DNA from 2 places in the Arthrobacter sp. CC3 genome. Region 2 is predicted to be linked to the other one. Evidence: predicted binding sites of a transcription regulator. Region 2 holds the regulator's gene; the other holds the start of a gene.

Region 1 (7,182 bases), on a different contig from region 2:
GCACCGAAGACCAGGTAACGGTTGGCGATCTTTTCACTGAAGAACCGGTCATGGCTGACCACCACCACGGCACCCGGAAAATGCATCAGGGCCCGTTCCATGACCTGGGTGCTGGACAGGTCCAGGTGGTTGGTGGGTTCGTCAAGCAACAGGACCGACGCGCCGGACAGCAGGCACTGCGCCATCGCGACCCGGGCTTTCTGGCCGCCGGAGAGGTTCCCGATTTTCTGTTTGAGATCCGCTTCGGAGAACTGGAACATTGCCAGGAACCGGTTGACAGACTTTCTGGTGGCGCTGAAAGCCAGGCTGTCCGGCAGTGCGTTGACTGCGTGCGAAACGGTGTCGGCGTCGTCGAGCTCTTCAAGCATCCGGTTGTAGGAAACGAAGCCGGGACCCTTTGCCCAGGAGACCACGCCGGCGTCTGCTTCTTCCTCACCCGTCAGCACTTTCAGGAGGGTGGATTTTCCGCTGCCGTTCGCGCCCAGCACCACGATCCGGCTCCCGCGCCTGATCTCGAAGCCAAGGTCGTTGAAGAGTGCTTTGTCACCGTAGGACTTGGCCAACCCCTCCACGCGGCAGAGTACGTCCTTGACGTGCAGGCCGCCGTAGATCTCGGTGACGATCTGGTCCACCGGGCGGGGTGTACGTGACTTCTTGATCTTGGCCAGTTGGTTTCCCAGCCCGCGGCTGGCGGCCTTGGCGGCTTCGCGGCGGTCGGCGATCCCTTCAGCCTCGAAGGCCAGCAGTTCGGATTCGTGCACAAACTGCTGTTCCAGGGATTTGAGCCGGAATTGTTTCTGCACGATGTATTCGCCAAAGTTGCCGGGGTACTCATGCAGGTGGAAGTTCTCCACTTCGATGATCCGGGTAACCACGGCGTCAAGGAACTTCCGGTCGTGCGAGACGATGATTGCGGCACCCTTGAAATCCCGGAACCAGCTTTCAAGCCATTCGACGCCGGCCACATCCAGGAAGTTGGTGGGCTCATCCAGCAGCAGCACATCGGGGTCCTCAAGGAGGATCTTTGCCAGCGCGGCCCGGTTGCGCCAGCCGCCGGACAGTTCGTCAATGGCGCAGACCCTGTGGGCCTCGCTGAAGCCCAGCGTCGTCAGGACCTTGTCGATGCGCCGGGGATAGTCCCAGCCGTCGAGGCGGTCCATGTCCTCGAACAGTTCGGCCTGCCGGGTGATGAGCCGGTCAAGTTCTGCACCGGCCGGGTCTGCTGCGATGGCCGTGTCGATGGACGCCAGTTCGGCCTCCACCGCCTTGATGCCAGAGAACAGCCCGTCCAGGACCTCGGTGATGGTTGATTCCCCGTTGAGTTCGGAGAACTGCGAAAAGTAGCCGATCCTTGTTCCCGGATCCACCGTAACGGTTCCGGATTCCGGGGAAATCCGGTCAAGGACGAGTTGGAGCATGGTGGTCTTGCCGGACCCGTTCTTGCCGATGAGCCCCACCCTGTCGCCCGGCTCAAGACGGAAGTACGCCTCCCGCAAAATCATGGTGTTATCGAATCGCACGCTGACGTCATGCAGCCGGACAAGGCTCATTGCTGCTGTCCTCTCGAGGGGTGGTTCGTGGGCGCGTGGTGCCGGACCGGCAACAAGAAAACTCCCTCACCCGGCGGTGGCGCCGGATCAGGGAGCTTATTCTGTGGAGCTAAGGGGATTCGAACCCCTGACCTCTTCGATGCGAACGAAGCGCTCTACCAACTGAGCTATAGCCCCGGGCAGCTGCCCTTCCCTCGGACCAACTTCGGGAACAGGCAAACCGGTGTCCCTAGGCTACAAACTATCGGCGCGCTTCGCCAGCCAGCTCCGGAATGTCTCGCTTCCGAACCGCTGCTCGGGAACCAGGTCCCGGCCACCATCCGCGCGTTTTGGGCATAGAAAGCCCCAGGCAGCAATCGGCTGCCCGGGGCGGAGAGGCTGGCTAGGCTCGGCGGCGCTGCAGGACGTCGTCCAGGTTGCTCAGGGCGCTCTGAGCTTTGGTCAGGGTCTTGGGAGCGCTTCCGCTGGCTGCCGGTGCCGCGGCCGGACCCTGCTTGAGGGACGGTTTGCCAACTGCTTTCGGAGCCTCCGGCAGGTCCAGCGGCTCCGGGGCGGCCCGTTCGGCCTTGGCGGCTTCCACGTAAGTGGGCTTGGGAACGTCGACAGGTTCCCATTTGGCTTCGGCGTTGACGGCCGATCCCGGTGCGGCGGCAGTCCTCAAGGCGGTGTCGCCCGAGGCCCTGGCTTCGGCGAGGGCAGCTTCACGCAGTTCCTGGGCCGTCAGCGGCTTGACCTTTGGTTTACTTCCCGCCTCGGCATCAAAAAGCTGGCTTTCCGGGGCGTCCACGGCCGGTTCCCGGCTGGGACGAGGTACGGCAACCCGCATCTGCCGCTCGGGGGCAGTCATGGCTGCGCGGAAGGCCGCGTTCATTCGGGCGCGCCGGTCCCGCACCGCCAGCCGCCGGAGCCAGGCGACGGACGCTACAGCAGCCAAGAGGGCCCCGACAGGCAGCCAGGACGAGCCCATCCCGAACATGAGGAAGACGCCGGCCACAAGCCCGGTGAGCAGCGACACCAGTCCCACCAGCGCGAGCGCACATCGTCCGTACCGGATCCTCAGTGCGCCCGGGCGCGCCGTCGCCGCCCCCGGGCCGACGGCGGGTGTCCGGGATCCCTGCGCGGATCCGGTGGCCTGCTTGGTTTCCATTGAGTTCTCCTGCTGGGCGGCCATTTTCATGACGTTTCCGGCTTGGGGGTCTGCGGGTTCGGCAAAGTTGATTTCGGAGATCAGCTCGGCTGCGGGCTGGAGCTGATGCTGGCGGTTTCTCAGTACATACGGGGCCACCCACACAATCCAGAGCGCGACAGCGACAACAAGGATCACTGAGCTGCTAAGGGGGAAGTCCACATTCAAAACCGTATGAGCAATTAGCCGACAGCTCTGGCATTCGCTCCGGTGTGTCGCAGGGCAGGTGGCAATTCAATGGATTTATGACGGAAAACACTTGGAGAATGTCAGGGCAACGCCGGGCGGGGTCAGGCCGGCCGGCTCCTCAGCCACCTGGCCAGCAGCCCCTCGGGAACTTCCTCGGACGTGAGGGCGAACGAGCGGTGGTCCGCCCATTCGCCGTTGATGTGCAGGAACCGTGGCCGGTAGCCTTCGTCCCGGAAACCAAGCTTCTCCACAACCCGGAGGCTGGGCCCGTTTTCGGGCCGGATGTTGATCTCCATCCGGTGCAGACCGAGGCTGCCGAAGCAATAGTCCGTGGCCATGGCAACAGCCGTGGGAGCGATTCCCCGGCCGGCACACGACTTGTCCACCCAGTATCCAAGCGTGGCCATCATGGCGGAGCCCCAGATGATCGATGACACCGTCAGTTGTCCGACGATGACCGGATCCCGCTGGCCGGGTGTCCGCTCCGTGATGACGAAGGGCAGCGCCGTGGCCTGCGCAGCCTGGGCGTTGAGGGACCTGACCATCTGCCGGTAGTCGGGGAGCGCCCCTCCGGGGGCCGGATTCGAGGCCTCCCAGGGAGCCAGCCACTCAGAATTCCGGGATCGGACCGCCATCCACTCCTTGCGGTCCCGGTACCGGATAGGGCGCAGCACAATATCGCCGCATTCCAGCGTCGCCGGCCAGATGCTGCCCCGCATGGGACGTTACTTGGCCAGTGAAGCGGTGAATTGCGGCAGCCACTCGCGCAGGCCGGGGCCGAGGTCCTCACTGTCGCAGGCCAGCTGGACGCAGGCCTTGAGGTAGCTGAGCTTGTCGCCGGTATCGTAGCGGCGGCCGCGGAATACCACGCCGTAGACGCCGTACCCTTCGCCTTCTCCGGCAGCCAGTTCCTGGAGGGCGTCCGTCAGCTGGATTTCCCCGCCCCTGCCCGGTTCGGTGCGTTCGAGGACATCGAAGACCGCGGGGTGGAGGACGTAGCGGCCGATCACGGCCAGGTTGGACGGTGCTTCCGCGGCGTCGGGCTTTTCCACGAGCTTGCGGATCCGCACAAAACCGTTCATGTCGGTCTCGTCGATGTCGGCGCAACCGTAGGCGCTGATCTGGGAAGGCTCCACTTCAATCAGCGCGACCACCGAGCCGCCTGTCTTGGCCTGGACTTCAATCATTTTGCTGAGCAGCTCGTCCCGCGCATCGATCAGGTCATCGCCAAGCAGCACCGCAAAAGGTTCGTAGCCGACGTGCTGCTTGGCGCGCAGCACTGCGTGGCCAAGGCCCATCGGGTCGCCCTGGCGGACGTAGTGGATGTCACCGAGGTTGCTGGCGGCCTGGATGGCTTCGAGCTTGGTGGTGTCGCCCTTTGCTTCGAGGGTTGACTCCAGTGACGGGACCCGGTCGAAGTGGTCTTCGAGGGCGCGTTTGTTCCGGCCGGTGATCATCAGGATGTCGGTGAGGCCAACGTTGACGGCCTCTTCGACGACATACTGGATCGCGGGCTTGTCCACGACCGGCAGCATTTCCTTGGGCATGGCCTTGGTGGCCGGTAGGAACCTGGTGCCGAGTCCGGCAGCAGGAATGACAGCCTTGCGGACGGAAGTATTGGTGGTAGTCACTGGACTAATCTAGCGTCAGGGACCAAACATTGGGTAATTGCATTGACCGCCCCGGATGGCCCTCACCAAGGCCTCCGCCGGCGGGCCTGCTGACATGGAAGGACGGGCGTTGATGCCATCCAAGGACGAGATCCGCTCAGCCCACCGCACCCGGCGTGCAGCTATCCCTCCCGTCGGCCTGGAAGCCGCCGGAGCCGGTATTGCACGCCACGGCCTCCAGTGGGCCACCATGGTTGCCGCCGGCGAACGAAGCACTTTTGCCGTGTACCTGGGCGTGGGCTTCGAGCCCCCCACGCTGCCGCTCATTGCCGCGCTTCACGGAACAGGGCACCGCGTTCTCCTGCCGGTCTGCCAACCCGACCGGACACTCTCCTGGGTCTATTGGACCCCGGTGACCGACTTCATCCGCAGCAGTTACGCCCCCATCGATGAGCCGGTCGGAAAACAGCACGGCAACGAGGCCATGCGCGAAGCGGCAGGGATCTTCGTCCCTGCCACGGCAGTAGACCTATCGGGCAACCGGATCGGCCAGGGCGGGGGCTACTACGACAAGTTCCTCGCGAGTCTCGAAGATGAGGGCCTGCCGGTGCCCGCCGCTGCGGTGGTCTTTGACGACGAGGTCCTTCCCGCCGGCAGTATCCCCGCTGAATCCTTCGACCGAAAAATCCCGGTGGCAGTCACACCGTCACGCCTCGCGCAGCTGATGTGAAGCCGGCTCGCCGCGGATGATAGAATTGGCACTCAGGCCCTGCGACTGCTAAGGGAAGGAACCTGCCGAGGAACAATCGGCGGCGATTCCTGCCAGGCAGCACGGGACCTGCTCGTTTGTCCCAGAGGAGGATTACCAGTGCCCACGTATGCATACGCCTGCAAGGACTGCAGCCACGCCTTCGAGATCGTGCAGTCGTTTACCGACAGCTCCCTCACCTCCTGCCCCGAATGTGAGGGGACCCTGCGCAAGAAGTTCAACAGCGTCGGTGTCGTCTTCAAGGGTTCCGGCTTCTACCGGACCGACTCACGCGACAGCAAGGGCAGCAGCGTCTCTGCCGCTCCGGCGGCCGTTCCCGCTGCCGCAGCTGCAAGCTGACCTGAACCCGGCGTCCGCCGCCATATCCGGCGCGTGAGCGCCATCAGCGTTGGTCCGCCACTGAAGCTGCGCTGCGGCTAGCGGTTTTCCACATAGGACCTCCCCGAGCTGTCACCGCGACACGGCGCCACCGTAGCCTGACGGCATGCCATTCACCTTCCGCAACAACGGACCTTCCTCGCCGCGGCCGGGCTTTCGGTCGGGACGTCCCGGCCGTCAGCGCGTGTCCGGCGTGCAGCGATTCCCGTCATGGCTCAACCGCAATCGCAGGCTGCTGGTCGCGCTTCTGCTGTGCGCTGCTGCCGGCATTTCCGTCCAGCAAATGACGCCGGCCCCTGCCCGCACCGTCACTGCCCTGGCCTCCGCCCGTGACCTTCCCGCCGGCACTGCCCTCTCAAGCAACGAAGTGGTGCTGGTCGAGGTCCCGCCAGGGATGGTGCCCGCAGGAGCGTTCGCTGACACCGCCGCCATTGTGGGCAAGCAGTTGGCCGGACCGCTGCGCAAAGGCCAGCTGATCTCCGATACGCAGTTGCTCGGCCCGGGCCTGCTGGCCGGCACTCCCCCGGGATCGGCGGCCGTGCCCCTGAGAATGGCAGACCCTTCATCCATCCAGCTCGTGGCACCCGGCCAACTCGTCAACATCGTCATGACGAACGGCAGCGACTACGGCAAGGCCGCCGAATCGCAGGTCCTGGCGGCCTCGGTTCCCGTTCTCTGGACATCGGGCCAAGGCGGACAAAGCGGACCATGGCCGGGGACGGGCGAAACAGAAGGGCTCATTGTGGTTGCAGCGGATCCGGACCAGGCACGAGCACTCGCCGGCTCGTCAACGCAGGGCAAACTCTTTTTCGTCATGGTCGGAGCACAGGGCTAGCTGCGTCCGGACCGGCACACTCCCCCAGAAGGGAAATCAGCCCCAGTGCGGCGGTTTCTGTTCCTGAAGCCAGGCATCGTGGTCGTAGTCAGAGCCCTGATCGCCCCAGCGCTTCGGGTCATCCTCGGAAGCCTTGTTGGGCAGCACTCCCGAGGGAACGCCGGCGCCTGCCGTCTGCGGGGTCCGGTCAGGCGCTACCCTCTCGGGTGCCGTTCTGTCGGGCGCTGTCCTGCCGGGCGCTGTCCTGCCGGGCGCGGAATTGTCCGCCTCACGGTGCGGAGCGCCTTGGCTGTCCGCTGCGCTGTTGTTCGTGTCCATGCCGTTGTCCTTGATATTTTCCACTGCATTAGTGCGGGTCCTGACGGACTCCTCCGGGTCATTGCCGCCCTGTTCCAAGGATACCGAGTGCCCGTCCGGAGCGGCGGATTCGCCGGAATCGCCCGGCTCTCCACTGCCAGCGCTGCCGGAGTCGCCGCTGCCGGAACCGGCTGCCGTTGCGTCCCCGTTGCGCCGGTCGGCGCTGTTTAAGGTCAGGTTGTCCACGTCGTCCTCGAAGAACGCCTGCGACGAGGAGGTGAAGCCCGTGACAGCCGGCTTCTCCAGCCCCAGGTACCCGCCGATCCGGTCCGCGCATGCGGACGGGTCCGTGAACACCTCGATGGTCC
Region 2 (7,182 bases):
GTGTACTGCTCGCCACGGAGTTTCGCGAGCTGGCGCAGCAGGTCTTCCTGCGCGGCATCAAGCTTGGCCGGAGTCTCGACCTGGAGGTGGACTTTCAGGTCGCCGCGGCCGTAGCCCCGGAGGTGGGTCACGCCGAGGCCGCGAAGGGTGATGACTTCGCCGGACTGGGTACCCGCCTTGACGTCGATCTCCTGCTGGCCGTCGAAGGTGTCCAGGCTCAGTTCGGTGCCAAGGGCTGCTGCAGTCATCGGGATGTGCAGGGTCGCGTGGAGGTCATCGCCGTCGCGTACGTAGGTGGCGTCATTGTTGACCCGGATCTCCACGTAGAGGTCGCCAGAAGGTCCGCCGGCGGGTCCGGCTTCGCCCTGGCCGCCCAGCTGGATCCGGGTTCCGGTGGCCACGCCGGCAGGGACCTTGACGGTCAGCGAACGCCGGCTGCGGATGCGGCCCTGCCCGTTGCACTCGTTGCAGGGATCCTTGATGACGGTTCCGAAGCCCTCGCAGGAGCCGCAGGGCGCCGCGGTCATGACCTGGCCCAGGATGGAACGGACGGCCCGCTGGACCTGGCCGCTGCCACCGCAGATGTCACAGCGGACGGGGTGGGTCCCGGGCTGGCAGCAGGAGCCTTCACAGGTGGGGCACGTTACGGCCGTGTCCACTTCGAGCTTCTTGTTGACGCCGAAGACGGCGTCGCGGAGGTCGATGCGGACGCTGATGAGGGCATCCTGCCCGCGGCGGACGCGCGAGGCAGGTCCGGACGAGCCGCCCGCACCGAAGAAGGTGTCGAAAATGTCCTGGAAGGCGAAACCCTGCCCCGAGTAGCCGGCGCCGCCGAAACCGTTGTCAGTGCCGTTCTCGTTGCCGGTGGTGTCGTAGACGCGGCGCTTCTGCGGATCGGACAGCACTTCATAGGCGTGCGTGACAGCCTTGAAGCGGTCCGAGGCATCCTCCCCGGGGTTCACGTCCGGGTGCAACGTGCGCGCAAGCTTTCGGTAGGCCTTCTTGATCTCTTCGCCCGTCGCTTCGGGTGAGACTCCAAGAACGTCGTAGTGGCTGCTCAAAGTTCGTATCTCTTCCTGGTTGTACTGCCTGTAATGCCTTGGGTGGTGCCTATGATGCTGCTGCCGCCCCCGGAAGCCGGGACACGGAAGCCTGGTTGGCTGATGAAGGGCCGGTCAAGGCCCGAGGATCCTGGAAAGGTAGCGTGCCACGGCACGGACCGCGGCCATGGTGGTGGGATAGTCCATCCGGGTGGGCCCAAGTACGCCCACCTTGGCACTGGAACCGGGCCCGTAGCCCGTGGCCACCACCGAGGCTTCCGCGAGGCCGTCGTAGGGATTCTCCCGGCCGATGCTGACGGTCACGCCGCGGGGGTCCTGCGCCATCTCGCTGAGCAGGCGGAGCATGACCACCTGTTCCTCAAGCGCCTCGAGGACCGGGCCGATGCTCAGCGGGAAGTCAACGTTGGACCGCGCGAGGTTGGCGGTGCCAGCCATGACCATCCGTTCTTCGCGGGTACTGCTGGCCAGGGCATCCAGGCCGCGGGCCAGCGCCTGGGCGGCGTGCCGGCGTGCCGGTTCACAGCTTGCGACGACGGCGGGCAGCGCTTGCGGGAGCAGGCTCAGCGGTGTCCCCGCCAGGCTCTTCAGGAACCGTGTGCGGAGGCCTGCGACGGCCTCGTCGCTGAGCTCCTGGCCGACGTCGATGACCCGTTGTTCGACCTTTCCGGTGTCCGCAATCAAGACAGCGAGGACCTGGCGCGGCGCCAGCAGCACAAACTCGATGTGCCGCACCATGGCACGGCTGAGGTGCGGATACTGCACCACGGCCACCTGGTTGGTCAGCTGCGACAGCAGCCGCACGGTACGCTCCAGGACGTCGTCCAGGTCGTCCGAACCTTCGAGCAGCGTCTGGATGGCCCGGCGTTCGGCCTGCGACAGCGGCTTGACGGCGGAAATCTGGTCGACGAAGAGCCGGTAGCCCTTGTCAGTGGGGATCCTCCCCGCGCTGGTGTGCGGCGCCGTGATCAGGCCCTCATCTTCCAGGGCCGCCATGTCATTGCGGATGGTGGCGCTGGAGACTCCCAGATGGTGTCTCTCCACCAGGGCTTTGGAGCCCACAGGTTCGCGGGAATGGACGTAGTCCTCCACGATGGCGCGCAGTACTTCTAGCTTGCGTGGTTCGCTCATTCTCCACCTCCGATCGGCTTAACCCGGGCCGCGGACCGGCTTTTTCGCCTGCCAGATCCCGTCTACCGTTAGCACTCGTCATGTCTAAGTGCTAACCAGTCTAATATGAGTCGCCGCGTTGTTAGCATTGGTACCGCTCCGGGCGAAACTCCGGAGCGGTACGGGACAGGCACGTCCGTGAAGCCACGGCGCCCCTGTTTCACTTCTCCTGTTTCACATTTTCTAGCGCAAGGTTGTGTCTACCCGATGTCGTACCAGAACTGGGGCCCGCAGGACATCACGGCTCCCCGGAAAGCCGAACTTCCCGAAGTGCCGGTTGAACGCGGCATGGTGCTGGAAGACGTGCAGTCCGGCTGGGTGGGCGCTGTCACCAGGGTGGAAAAGTCGGGCGGCATGCACGTTGTGGCATTGGAGGACCGGCGCGGCAAGTCCCGCACGTTCCGCCTCGGCTACGGATTCCTCCTGGAGGGCCTGCCGATCCGGCTGATGCCCCCGGCCCCGCGCGCCCAGGCCGCCTCCGCCGCATCCGGCAGGACCGCCTCCGGATCCGTGCGGGTGGCGGGCCAGCGCGCCCAGGTGGCCAAGGCCAGCCGCATCTGGGTGGAAGGCAAGCACGACGCCGAACTTGTGGAAAAAGTCTGGGGTGACGACCTCAGGGTGGAGGGCATCGTCGTCGAGCCCTTGCACGGCATTGACGATCTCACGGCGGCGGTTGCAGCATTCCGGCCGGGTCCGGGCCGCCGGCTGGGAGTGCTGGTGGACCACCTGGTTGCCAACTCGAAGGAATCACGGATCGCCGATGCCGTGATGGCGTCGCCCGGCGCCGCGGGCAACGTCCTGATCGTGGGCCATCCCTACGTGGACGTGTGGCAGGCAATCCGGCCGGCAGTGCTCGGCATTGACGCCTGGCCGGTCATTCCGCGGGGCGTGGACTGGAAGACCGGGATCCTGACTGCCTTCGGCTGGCCGCACGAGACCAAGGAAGACATCGGCCTGGGCTGGCAGAAGCTGCTGGGGGCGGTACGCACTTACGCCGACCTGGAACCGTCCCTGCTGGGCCGTGTGGAAGAGGTCATCGACTTCCTCACCGTGCCCTAGGCAGAAGTTAGCAGCGCCCCGGGCGGAAGTCGAACTCTCCGAATGCACCCGTGAACCAGTATTCTTGATACGGCGGTTGTTGCTCCTGTGGCAGCGTCCGCTTTTCCGGGAACCACCGCACCACTGCAATCCGAAGGACGACACCTTGGCAGAAGACGCACGTGAACAACGGGACAACCAGGCCGGCCATGGCCAGCCCCAGTATCATGGTGTCCCCGCCAACGCCCTGCCGCTGACGGCCAACGAGGACCGGCAGTGGGCTACCCTCGCGCACTTCGGCGGCATCCTTGGGTGCGTCCCGTCGCTGTTGATCTACCTGATCTTCAAGGACCGCGGACCGTTCACGGCGCAGGAATCGAAGGAAGCGCTGAACTTCACCCTGCCTCCCACAATCGCTGCAGTCATCTGCAACATCCTGGTGCTGCTGCCGGTGGTGGGCAACATCTTCGCGGTGCTGGCCACTCTGATTTGGATCGCCGTGACGTGCTTCTCCGTTGCTGCCGGAATCCATGTGAACCGGGGCCAGCCGCACCGCTACGACTTCAACCTGCGCTGGATCAAGTAGCGGGCGCAACGCGATTGGCGGCGCCGAGCACCGGCGTCGCATCCGGCCGGGACAAACCCGGCCGGTAACTTAGTCGGGCAGGATCCTTCGCACCACGGCGTCGGCAAGCAGCCGGCCTTTCAAGGTGAGCACCAGCCGGCCGCGGAAGGCCGACGCGGGATCCACCAGGCCATCCGCGATCAGCCCGGCCACCGCGTGCTGTCCGGACTTTGCCAGCCAGGACACATCGAGTCCGGAACTGAGCCTGGCTTCGAGCATGACCCGCTCGACGTTCCGGGTTTCGGCGTCGAGCGTTTCGCGGCCCGCCGCCGGCGATACACCGCCGGAAAGCCGCCCCGCATAGGCCGTAGGGTGCTTGACGTTCCACCAGCGGACTCCGCCGACGTGTGAATGCGCACCGGGGCCGATCCCCCACCAGTCGTCACCACGCCAGTACGCCAGGTTGTGCCTGCACGCCTGCTCCGGCGTGCGCGCCCAGTTGCTGACCTCGTACCAGCCAAGGCCAGCGGCACTGATGAGTTCCTCGGCGATTTCGTACTTGTCGGCATGGTCGTCGTCGTCGATTCCTGGGACTTCGCCGCGGCGGATCTGGGCGGCCAATTTAGTGCCGTCCTCTACGATCAGCGCGTAGGCGCTGATATGGTCCGGTTCGTAGGACAGGGCGGTCTCAAGGGAATAGCGCCAGTCCGCCAGCGACTCCCCCGGAGTGCCGTAGATCAGGTCAAGGCTGACGGACAGTCCGGCGTCCCGGGCCCACTGCACCACCTGCGGCACCCTGCTGGGCGTGTGGGTGCGGTCCAGGACCTTCAGGACATGCGGCACGGCTGACTGCATCCCGAAGGACACGCGGGTGAAACCGGCATCAGCCAGTAACGTGAGGGACTCCGGGGTGACGGAATCCGGGTTGGCTTCGGTGGTGACTTCAGCGCCGGGCTCCAGCCCCCATTCGTTGACTGCTGCGGTTAGGATGCGGGCCAGGTCCTCGGCGGGCAGCAGAGTGGGCGTGCCGCCGCCGAAAAAGACGGTGCCCATCCGGCGGTCCGGCAGTCCGCTCGCCTTCAGGGCATGGGCGGCAAATTCAACCTCGGCAATGGCCGTGGACGCATAGGCGTCCTGGGACGCCCCGCCGCCGAGTTCGGTGGCCGTATAGGTGTTGAAGTCGCAGTACCCGCAACGCACGGCACAAAAGGGGATGTGGACGTACAGTCCAAATCCCCGCTGTGCAGCGCCGTCGGCGGCCTGCGCTGGCAGCAGGCCGTCCGACGGCGCGGGGTCACCCAGGGGCAGGACGCTGGGCATCAGCGGGTCCCCCGCTGCGCGTGGCTCACTTCTTCTTGGCCTTGTCCTTAGATTCGTCGGTGGTGAGGGCGGCGATGAACGCTTCCTGCGGCACCTCCACCGTGCCCACCATCTTCATGCGCTTCTTGCCCTCTTTTTGCTTCTCCAACAGCTTGCGCTTACGGGAAATATCGCCGCCGTAGCACTTGGCCAGGACGTCCTTGCGGATGGCACGGATGCTTTCACGGGCGATGATCCGGGAACCAATGGCAGCCTGGATCGGCACCTCGAACTGCTGGCGGGGAATGAGCTCACGCAGCTTGCCGGTCATCATCACACCGTAGGCGTAGGCCTTCTCCCGGTGGGTGATCGCACTGAAGGCGTCCACCTGTTCGCCCTGGAGCATGATGTCGACCTTCACAAGGTCGGCCACCTGGTCGCCGTCGGCCTTCCAGTCCAGCGAGCCGTAGCCGCGGGTCTTGGACTTGAGGATGTCGAAGAAATCGAAGACGATTTCGGCCAGCGGCAGTCGGTAGCGGATTTCCACCCGGTCCTCGGAGAGGTAGTCCATGCCGCCCATCACGCCGCGCCGGCTCTGGCACAGCTCCATGATGGCCCCGACGAACTCGTTCGGCGCCAGGATGGTGGCGGACACCATCGGCTCACGGACCTCCGCAACCTTGCCGGTGGGGTATTCGCTGGGGTTGGTCACGTGGACAACCTTCTTGTCCTCCAGCGTCACCTCGTACTCCACGTTGGGAGCAGTGGAAATCAGGTCCAGCTTGTACTCGCGTTCGAGGCGTTCACGGGTAATTTCCAGGTGCAGCAGGCCCAGGAAGCCGACGCGGAAGCCGAAGCCCAGCGCAGCCGACGTTTCCGGCTGGTACACCAGAGCGGCGTCGTTGAGCATGAGCTTCTCCAACGCGTCGCGGAGCACCGGGTAGTCGGTGCCGTCCAGCGGGTACAGGCCGGAGAAAACCATGGGCTTGGCGTCCGCATAGCCCGGGAGGGACTGGGAAGCAGGCTTGGCCAGGTTGGTGACGGTGTCGCCCACCTTGGACAGGCGGACGTCCTTCACACCGGTGATGAGGTAGCCCACTTCGCCGACGCCGAGGCCCTTGGACGGCGTGGGCTCCGGAGAGCTGACACCGATCTCAAGGAGTTCATGGGTGGCGCGGGTGGACATCATCTGGATGCGTTCGCGCGGGTGCAGCATGCCGTCGACCACCCGGACGTAGGTGACAACACCGCGGTAGGTGTCATAGACCGAGTCGAAGATCATGGCGCGGGCAGGGGCGTTCGGGTCACCCACTGGGGCGGGCAGGTCACGGACGATCTTGTCGAGCAGCACTTCGACGCCCATGCCGGTCTTGCCCGAAACACGCAGCACGTCGTCGGGGTCGCCGCCGATCAGGTTGGCGAGTTCCTCCGCGTACTTCTCGGGCTGGGCCGCGGGAAGGTCGATCTTGTTAAGGACCGGAATGATGGTGAGGTTGTTCTCCATCGCCAGGTACAGGTTGGCGAGGGTCTGGGCCTCGATGCCCTGGGCCGCGTCCACGAGCAGAACTGCACCTTCACAGGCAGCCAGGGAGCGGGACACCTCGTAGGTGAAGTCGACGTGGCCGGGGGTGTCGATCATGTTCAGGGCGTAGCTGGTGCCCTCAACTTCCCACGGCATGCGGACTGCCTGGGACTTGATGGTGATGCCGCGTTCACGTTCGATATCCATGCGGTCCAGATACTGGGCCTTCATGTCGCGGGACTGAACGACGCCGGTGTACTGCAACATGCGGTCAGCCAGAGTGGATTTACCGTGGTCAATGTGCGCAATGATGCAGAAGTTCCGGATGATGGCCGGATCTGTTGCGGCGGGCACCGGGGCGGTGCGGGCCATGGGAGACACGCAGGGTCCTTACTGTTGGCATTTCCGCGGCTGTGCTCAGGACAGCCGAAGCCGTCGCAGGACCTGCCGCACGTGAACTTATAGTGTCCCACGTCCTGCCGCCGCTCGGCGCATTGTTTGCGTGATCGGGGTGCGGAACGACGAAAAGT

The links. The regulator HrcA, encoded in region 2, represses chaperone genes, less so after heat shock. The targets are predictions, from matches to a motif close to TTNGCACTCGNNNNNNNCGAGTGCNAA.
Region 1: a site for HrcA is predicted at 5,291-5,317, ahead of PV761_RS05290 (FmdB family zinc ribbon protein). Genes of this name have one in related genera too.

Annotation. Positions count from the first base shown of each region.
Region 1 covers NZ_JARCCY010000006.1:185,646-192,827, reverse strand. The annotation lists gene PV761_RS05320 (ABC-F family ATP-binding cassette domain-containing protein) at 1-1,550, opposite strand, end outside; tRNA gene PV761_RS05315 (tRNA-Ala) at 1,655-1,727, opposite strand; gene PV761_RS05310 (hypothetical protein) at 1,933-2,898, opposite strand; gene PV761_RS05305 (GNAT family protein) at 3,027-3,644, opposite strand; gene galU (UTP--glucose-1-phosphate uridylyltransferase GalU) at 3,651-4,556, opposite strand; gene PV761_RS05295 (5-formyltetrahydrofolate cyclo-ligase) at 4,669-5,265, shown strand; gene PV761_RS05290 (FmdB family zinc ribbon protein) at 5,404-5,643, shown strand; gene cpaB (Flp pilus assembly protein CpaB) at 5,789-6,517, shown strand; gene PV761_RS05280 (pentapeptide repeat-containing protein) at 6,651-7,182, shown strand, end outside.
Region 2 covers NZ_JARCCY010000004.1:146,340-153,521, forward strand. The annotation lists gene dnaJ (molecular chaperone DnaJ) at 1-1,061, opposite strand, end outside; gene hrcA (heat-inducible transcriptional repressor HrcA) at 1,176-2,189, opposite strand; gene PV761_RS03885 (DUF3097 domain-containing protein) at 2,436-3,287, shown strand; gene PV761_RS03890 (DUF4870 domain-containing protein) at 3,433-3,852, shown strand; gene hemW (radical SAM family heme chaperone HemW) at 3,922-5,151, opposite strand; gene lepA (translation elongation factor 4) at 5,177-7,033, opposite strand.